Regions from separate parts of the Sphingomonas sp. BRN-1R genome, predicted to be linked through region 1. Evidence: riboswitches for the same ligand, from Rfam matches in the RefSeq annotation. Region 1 holds a riboswitch; the other holds the start of a gene.

The links. A riboswitch is a leader RNA that binds a small molecule or an ion and turns the genes downstream of it on or off. The one in region 1 is predicted to bind thiamine pyrophosphate.
Region 2: another riboswitch for thiamine pyrophosphate. It lies ahead of AC3ANX_RS03795 (TonB-dependent receptor); the one in region 1 lies ahead of thiC (phosphomethylpyrimidine synthase ThiC).

What each region holds. Positions count from the first base shown of each region.
Region 1 is NZ_CM173236.1:595,083-599,509, forward strand. It holds gene thiC (phosphomethylpyrimidine synthase ThiC) at 1-1,522, opposite strand, end outside; TPP riboswitch at 1,578-1,694, opposite strand; gene AC3ANX_RS02765 (ferritin-like domain-containing protein) at 1,937-2,971, opposite strand; gene AC3ANX_RS02770 (ferritin-like domain-containing protein) at 3,013-3,978, opposite strand; gene AC3ANX_RS02775 (MipA/OmpV family protein) at 4,119-4,427, opposite strand, start outside.
Region 2 is NZ_CM173236.1:823,390-827,816, forward strand. It holds gene AC3ANX_RS03775 (DUF47 family protein) at 1-340, shown strand, start outside; gene AC3ANX_RS03780 (inorganic phosphate transporter) at 353-1,366, shown strand; gene AC3ANX_RS03785 (hypothetical protein) at 1,431-1,649, shown strand; gene AC3ANX_RS03790 (DUF2252 family protein) at 1,646-2,833, shown strand; TPP riboswitch at 2,913-3,022, shown strand; gene AC3ANX_RS03795 (TonB-dependent receptor) at 3,084-4,427, shown strand, end outside.

The DNA.
Region 1 (4,427 bases):
TGGCAAGATCGGCCGCATGCGCCGCCAGCTTGTACGTCACCACGCCGACCTTGACGTCGTCGCGATCGGGCAGTCCCAGATGCTCCTTGGGCGTGACGTAGCAGAGCATCGCCGTGCCGAACCACCCGATCATCGCCGCGCCGATACCGCTGGTGATGTGGTCGTAGCCGGGCGCGATATCGGTCACGAGCGGCCCGAGCGTGTAGAACGGCGCCTCGCCGCACGCCTCGAGCTGCTTGTCCATGTTCTGCTTGATCTTGTGCATCGGCACATGGCCGGGGCCTTCGATCATCACCTGCACGTCCTCAGCCCACGCCCGCTTGGTGAGCTCGCCCAAGGTATAAAGCTCCGCGAACTGCGCCTCGTCGTTGGCGTCGGCGTTCGAGCCCGGGCGCAGACCGTCACCGAGCGAATAGGCGATGTCATACGCTTTCATGATCTCGGTGATCTCGTCGAAGCGTTCGTAGAGGAAGCTCTCCTTGTGGTGCGCCAGGCACCATTTCGCCATGATCGAGCCGCCGCGCGAGACGATGCCGGTGACGCGCTTCGCCGTCATTGGGATGTAGGGCAGGCGCACGCCGGCGTGGATGGTGAAGTAATCGACGCCCTGTTCGGCCTGTTCGATCAACGTGTCGCGGAACACCTCCCACGTCAGGTCTTCGGCCACGCCGCCGACCTTCTCCAGCGCCTGATAGATTGGCACGGTGCCGATCGGCACGGGCGCGTTGCGGAGGATCCATTCGCGCGTGTCGTGGATGTTGCGACCGGTCGAAAGGTCCATCACCGTGTCCGCGCCCCAGCGGATCGACCAGACCATCTTGTCGACCTCGCTCGCCACGTTCGAGGCGACCGCGCTGTTGCCGATATTGGCGTTGATCTTGACGAGGAAGTTGCGCCCGATCGCCATCGGCTCGCTCTCGGGGTGGTTGATGTTCGACGGGATGATCGCCCGCCCGCGCGCGACCTCGTCGCGGACGAATTCGGGGGTGACGTAGTCGGGGATCGACGCGCCCCAATCCTGCCCGTCGCGCAGCAGCTTCTCCTTCGCTTCCGCACGGCCGAGGTTCTCGCGGATCGCGACATATTCCATCTCGGGCGTGACGATGCCGCGCCGCGCATAGTGCATCTGGCTGACGTTCATGCCCGGCTTCGCCCGCAGCGGTTGCGTCACGACGTTTGGATATTGCGGCACGCCGGCGGAGCGGTCGGGGCCGGACAGGCCGTTGTCCTCGGGCCGCACCGCGCGCGCGGCATAGCGTTCGACGTCACCGCGCCCTTCGATCCAGCTTCGCCGCAGTTCGGCGAGACCGGTGTTGATATCGATCAGCGCCTGCGGATCGGTGTACGGGCCGGAGGTGTCGTACACGCGCAGCGGCGGTTCGCCCGAGCCCGGTTCGAGGTGGATCTCGCGCATCGCCACACCCGCGCCGGGGATGTTGGGGGAGGGCACATGGATCTTGCGCGACCCCCGGATCGCTCCGGTGGTGACGCCGATTTCGGTACGCGTGGGCAGGTCGGCCATCGTTCAGTCTCCAAGCTCGGGCAGGCCGGGCTTGGGCCTCACCGGTCTTGGCGACTGGCTGCGGACTCACCCTCCCTACGCCGGTAAGCCCTTGTCGGGGCCGGATCAGGTTCGACGGGTCGGACGGAGTTTCACCGTCCCTCTCAGCCTTGTGGCTCCCCGGGGAATGTCATGACGATAGAGCGCCGCCGCGCCGCCGTCCAGCCCCGCCGGACGCGCGATCAGACTGACAGCCGCAGCGGCGCGCGCGGGTCGGCGTCATCGACTGGGAGGCGACCACCCCGGCCCGTAAATCGCGGTGTATGAACGGCAAGCCGCAGGGGAGCGCGCGGTCGCGGCAGGGACACGCGCGTAACGGTCGGGTGGTACTATAGCTTGGCCGCGCGGGAGGCACCCCGCGCGGCCGATATACGGTCAGGCGTTGCTGGCCGCGCTGGTCTTGATGTCGCCGTTGGTGCCGTTCGGGAAGAACCCGCCCGAGGAAACCGCGGCGCTGTTGAGGTACAGCACGTTGAGCATCTGCCCGGCGGTGCGCGTGTAAACGCGGCCTTGGGCGTCGACCGGCGCGATGTTGGCGGTGGTCGACGTACCGGTGATGCCTTGGTCGATGTCGGCCGATCCGTCGAGGCTGTCGCGTGCGTTGCTGAACTGGAGCGCGGCGGCACCCTGGCCCATCGTGTAGAGCGTCGTGCGGATCAGTGCGGCGTGATAGGCCTGCGTGGCGAGGATGCCCGCCAGCGCATCGAGATAGAGCGTGCTGGTCAGCAGCGTGCAGGCGCCCTTGTATGCCGTGACCGCCAGATCCTTCAGCACGAAAGCGGCGAGCAGGAAGTTGAGGTCGCTCGCATACGGATCGAAGGTGACGCCGGTCGCCGCATAGCCGCCGAGCTGGGCAATCTTGGTGAACGCGCCGCTCGTGCCGCCGTCGATGTTGAGCGACGGCATCGCCACCGCCGAGCTGCCGAGCGCCGAGCGCAGGAAGCGCAGATGGGCGAGATCGTCCGCCGCGATCTCGCGCGCATATTGCGCCACCGTCGCGCTCGCGAAGCTCACCGCGCGCCCGCCCGTCACCGACCCTTGCGTGCCGGTGCCGGTCAGCAGCGCCGCGCCGCCGCCCGGAAACTGCCCGCTGGTGCTCGTCGTGGAACTGGTGGAGGTGTCCGCGATCGCCGAGATGTTCGCACCCGTCGTCGCGAAGCGGAAGAACTGCCCCTGAAGATACTGGAGGTTGAGCATCAGGTTGAGCGCGTCGGCGTCGATGATGGCGCTCGTGCTGCTCGACGTCGGCGTGGGCGTCGCCGTGTCGGTGGTATCGTCGCTGCCGCCGCACGCGCTGAGCAGCGCGAGGCCGCCGGCGGCGATCCCGACGCGCCCGGTCGAGCGGAGGAACTGGCGGCGGGCGAGGGTGCGGCGATCGCTTTCGATCGAAATCGTGTCGGTATCGGTCACGGGGAAGCTCTCCGGGCGGGAAGTCTGGGTCACTCGGGCGATCAGTTCGCGCCGCTGGTGACGGTCGTGCCGTTCACGCCGGCGGGGAAGAAGCCCCCGAGCGAGAGCGACAGGCTGTTGAGATAGACGATGTTGAGCACCGCCGTGGACGCGCGACCATATATAATGCCGTCGTCGCCGGCCGGGGTGATGTTCGAGACCAGGTTGCTGTTCGCATCCGTGGTCGGCGAAATGCCCTGGTCGTCGTCGCTGGTGCCGCCGTCGAGCCCGTCACGCGCGTTCGAGATCGCATCGGCGTTGGCGCGCAGCGTCGATCCGCTCGCCGCGCCCTTGGCGTAGAGCAGGGTGCGCACGGTGCCTGCGTGATAGGCGGTCGCACCGAGCAGCCCGACGATCGAATCGCGGTTGGTCGCATCGGTAACGCTGGTGACGAGCGTCTTGTAGCTGGTCGCCACCACGTCTTCGAGCAGGAACGCGGCGAGCAGGAAGTTGCTGTCGTTCGCATAAACGTCGAAGCCAACGCCCGAGGCGACGAGGCCGGCGGCGCGCATCGCGGTGCTGAACGCGCTCGTCGCGGTCACGTCGAGGTCGATCTTGGGCTGCGCGATCACGTCGGCACCGGCGGTGGTCCGCAGGAAGGCGACGCGGGCTGCGGCTTCCGCGGCGAACTCGCTGGCGATCTGCGCGACGACGGGATCGGTGAAGCTCACCTGACGGCCACCGGTCACGCTGCCGGCGGTGCCCGCGCCGGTCAGCTGGTCGGCGGTGAGGCCGGTGCCGTTGGCGGCGACGCCGTAGAATTGCGCGAGCAGATATTCGAGATTGAGCGCGAAGTTGACGAGCGACGAATCGGTCACGGTATCGGCGCGCGCGATCGAGCTGACCGTGATGGCGGCCGCGCCGGTCGCGGTGATCGCGGCGGCGCCGAGCGCGGTGCGGAAAAATTCGCGGCGCTCGTTGCGCGTGTCAGTGCGCGCCTCGGGGGCGTCCTCGTGTAGGGCAGTCATTCTCGTCCTTCCGGCGTGTCACCTTGAGCCAGGGTGTACGCACCGCCGGAAGCCCGATGCGACACGGCCGCCCCCGCCCGGGAAGGGCAGGAACGGCCGGAGTCGCTGCGGAACGCACACATGCGCCCCGTAGAGACGCTTTAGAAGGTGTACGCAAGCCCGGCCGCGCCGAGCCACTGGTTCGGGTTGCCGGCGGTGCGCACGATCGGGCTGTACGAATAGCTGCCGAGCAGGCGCGAATAGGCCCCGCCTGCGATCAATTTCACGCCGTGCAGCAGGTCGCCGGTCAGCGCATAGGTGAAATAGCCGCCGAGCTGATAGTTTTTCCAGCCGGCGCGGGCATTATACACCGGCAGGCCGCTCGCGACGCTCTGGCCGGGGGTGATGCTGAAATAGGTGCGCGCATAGCCGGTCTCGACGTGCGACGCGGTGGCGGTGAGGCCGACCGC
Region 2 (4,427 bases), 230 kb from region 1:
GACCCACTTCGAGCCCGAGATGAAGGACATGGGCGCGATCATCGTCGATGCCGCGCGGCTGACCGCGGAGGCGATGCCGCTGCTGCGCGACGTCGCCGCCAATGGTCCACGCCTGCACGAACTGACCGAGCGGCTGGTGCGCATGGAGAGCCAAGCCGACGACATCCACACCGCCGGCGTCAAGCGCGCGTTCAAGGAACAGGCCGCCAAGGAACCCGCCGGCGGCGACGCGATGGGCTTCGTCGTCGCGCGCGAGATCTACAAGCATCTCGAACGGATCGTCGATGCGTTCGAAGCGGTCGCGAACGAGATCGACGGCATCGTCATCGATCATTCCTGATCGGCTGGCACCATGTACGACCTTTCCCTGCCCCTGCTGATCGGCCTGATCGCCGTCGCGCTGGCGTTCGATTTCCTCAACGGGCTGCACGATGCCGCCAATTCGATCGCGACGGTGGTGGCGACGCGGCTGCTCAAGCCGGTCCATGCGGTCGGCTTCGCGGCGTTCTGCAACTTCGCCGCCTATTTCCTGACGATCACCTTCCCCAGCCTGCACAAGGTCGCCGACACGATCGGGCAGGGGCTGATCGACAAGGATCTCATCACCCCCGGCGTCGTGTTCGGGGCGCTTGCCGGTGCGATGGTGTGGAACGTCGTCACCTGGCTGAAGGGCATTCCGTCCTCCTCGAGCCACGCGCTGGTCGGCGGGATGATCGGCGCTGGCGTGACGCATGCCGGATTCGGCGCGGTCAAATGGGTGGGCCTCAACAAGACTTTGATCGCGATCGTGCTGTCGCCGACGCTCGGCATGATCCTGGCGATGCTCATCATGCTGCTGACGAGCTGGCTGTTCCGCCGCGCCAGCGCGCGCGGCGCGGAGAAGGCGTTCCGCAACCTCCATCTGCTCTCCTCGGGCGCCTATTCGCTGAGCCACGGCCTAAACGATGCGCAGAAGACGATGGGGATCATCACCGTGCTGCTTTATTCGACCGGCTATCTGCACGGGACGTTTGCGGTGCCGCATTGGGTGGCGATCTGCTGCTATGTCGCGATCGCGATGGGGACGATGACGGGCGGGTGGAAGATCATCGAGACGATGGGCTCGCGCATCACCAAGCTGTCGCAGCATCAGGGCTTCAGCGCCTCGCTGAGCGGGTCGATCATCCTGTTCTCGGCCTCGTGGCTCGGCATTCCGGTATCGACCACGCACACCATCACCGGCGCGGTGATCGGCGCGGGCACCGCGCGGCGCGCCTCGGCGGTGCGCTGGGGGGTCGCGGGCAACGTGGTGATCGCGTGGATCATCACCATTCCGGCGTCGGCTGCGGTCGGTGCGCTGTTCTACAGCCTGACGTTGCTGTTCTGAAGATGACAGGTTTGTCACGGAACCAAGCGCGGCAATGTTGCTTCTTTGTGACATGAAACAGATCATGACCACCGCGCTGATCGCGGCCAGCCTCGTCACCGTAACCGCGACCCAGGCCGAGGCGAAAGGCTGCATCCGCGGCGCGGCCGCCGGCGGTGTCGCCGGGCATTTCGTCGGCAAGGGCCATGCGGTCGCCGGTGCGGCGATCGGCTGCATCGCCGCGCATCACCATTACGCCAAGCGGGCACGGCAGCAACGCGCAGCGGCTCGGGCGCACGGTTGAAGGTTTCCCCGGCGGAGCGCGCCCACGTCCTCGAACGGACGCGCGCGCTGAAGATGGCGCGCTCTGTCCATGCCTATGTGCGTGGCAACACCGCGCAATTCTACGAATGGCTCGAAGCCTCGCCGGTCGCGGCGATCATCCCGCAAGGGCCGCCGGTGTGGATCTGCGGCGATTGCCACCTCGGTAATCTCGGTCCGCTCGCCGACGCCGACCGGCGAGTGGCGATTCAGATCCGTGATCTCGACCAGACCGTGATCGGCAATCCTGCGCATGATCTCATTCGGCTCGGCTTGTCGCTCGAAACCGCCGCGCGCAGCTCGGACCTGCCCGGCGTCATCACCGCGCGCATGGTCGAAGCGATGCTCGACGGCTACCTCCGCGCGCTCACGCCGCGAAGCGACGACGACGTGCCCGAACCCGACGTGGTGCGATCGGTACGGCGGCGCGCGGCAGGTCGGCGCTGGCGGCATCTCGCCAAGGAACGGATCGAGGATGTCGAGCCCGCGATCCCGCGCAACAAGCGCTTCTGGCGCCTGACCGACGCCGAGAAGCACGAGATCGACCTGCTGTTCGCAGACCCTGCGGTGCGCGCCCGCGTCTGCGAGCTTGCCGAGATCGATGCGGGCGGCAAGGTGCGCGTGATCGACGCGGCCTATTGGCGCAAGGGCTGTAGCTCGCTCGGCCGGCTGCGCTATGCGGTGCTGATCGGCCTGCGCAAGGGGCGCGACAGCGACGAGCGTTTCGCCTTGGTCGACATCAAGGAAGCGGTCCGTTCGGTTGCCCCTGCGCACCCCGGCGCGGACATGCCCGACGATGCCGGCGCGCGCGTGCTGGCGGGCGCCCGTGCGCTGTCCCCCAATCTCGGCGAACGGATGATCGCCGCGCATCTGCTCGGCAAGCCCGTGGTGCTGCGCGAACTGGCGCCGCAGGATCTCAAGATCGAGGTTCGGCAATTCTCCACCCGTCAGGCGATTGCGGCGGCCGGCTATCTCGCGTTCGTGGTCGGTATCGCGCACGCGCGCCAGTTGAGCGACGTGCAGCGCGAGGCATGGGTGGAGACGCTCGCCGGGCAGCGCTCCGCCGCGCTCGACGCGCCGACATGGCTGTGGCGTGGGATCACCGAAATGGCCGGCGCGCACGAGGTCGGCTACCTCGAACACTGCCGCACCTACGCACTGGGGTGAGCGGCGGCGTCCCGGTCTGGCGGCGATAGCCGGGGCGAAACGATAGTGCTTTACGACCGCCTCTCCGACGTCCAAAGCGGAGCGATCCCCGGGGGGCCGCTCATGCGCGGCTGAGAGGTGGGCAGCAGCCCACGACCCGCTGAACCTGATCCGGGTGATACCGGCGTAGGGAGGGTTGGCGGCATCGGTCCGGCGTCCCTCCTGTGGAGTGGACGCGTAAACGATGGCCGGTGTTTCAATTCGAGTTTCCATGGTCTGCGGGTTCGCTCCCGCGCTGCTGCTCGCCGCGCCTGCGGTGGCCGCGTCCGATCCGGCCGAACCCGCCGACATCCGCGTGGTCGGCATTCCCGATCCCGAAGGGCTGTTGCCCGACCAGACCGCCCCGCAGGCGAAAAGCGCGATTTCGAGCGACTTCATCACCAAGCAGGCGCCGACGCTCAACGCCTTCCAGCTCGTCAATCTGCTGCCCGGCGCCAACGTCTCGTCGAGCGATCCCTATGGTCTGTCGACCACATCGAGCCTGACGCTGCGCGGGCTGGGGCAGGACGAGATCGGCGTGCTGATGGAGGGCGCGCCGCAGAACGACATCGGCTATTATTACGCCTACCCCTCGCAGTTCGCCGATGCCGAGAACGTCCGGCAGATCACGCTCGCACAAGGGGCGGTCGATCTCGATTCGCCCACGATTGGTGGGGCGGGCGGGTTGCTGTCGCTCGCGCTCGACAATCCGAAGGCGGAGCGCGGCGGTCTGGTCGATCTGTCGATCGGCGAATACAATGCACGCCGGGCGTTCGTGCGGTTCGACACCGGCACGATCGGCGCGACCGGATTGAAGGCGTTCCTGTCGTACTCGAACATGCGCGCGGACAACTGGCGCGGTGCGGGTTACGATCTGCGCCAGCATGTCGATGCCAAGCTGCTCGACGAGTGGGGCGACGGCAACCGCGCCAGCCTGTCGGTGTCGTTCAACGACGCCAATTCCTCGACTTATCCGAGTCCGACGCTCGCCGACTGGCAGGCGGAGGGGCGCGGCTTCAACTACGACAGGCGCTACACCGACGGCGACACCAATTACTGGCGGCTGTACCGCGCGCCGTTCCGCAACATCTACGTGTCCGCGCCGCTTCATTTGAAACTAAGCGACCGGCTGACGCTCGACACCACCGGCTATCTGCAATTCGGCTATGGCAATTCGCCCTACGGCACGCAACTGAGCACGACCGGCAATTACCTCGGCACCGAGGCGCTGGCCGATCCGGTGCCGCTGCCCGGCACGGTCGACGGGGTGGCGACGGTGCTCGGCAATTTCACCGGCGATCAGTTCCGCGGTGGCGGGGTCGCCAAGCTGACGCTTCAGGCGGGCGCGCATACGCTCGTCGCCGGGCTGTGGGCGGATTACGGCACCGACCGCGTGCTCCAGACCTACACGTCGATCGGCGCGGATGGCCGCCCGGTCGATCCGTGGGGCTATCAGGACCATGCGATCCGCACCGCCGACGGCCGCCTGCTCGCCTACGAGAACGAACGCACCGTCACCGTGACCAAGGCTTTCTTCGTCGCCGACACGATCGCGCTCGCGCCCGGCCTGACCGTG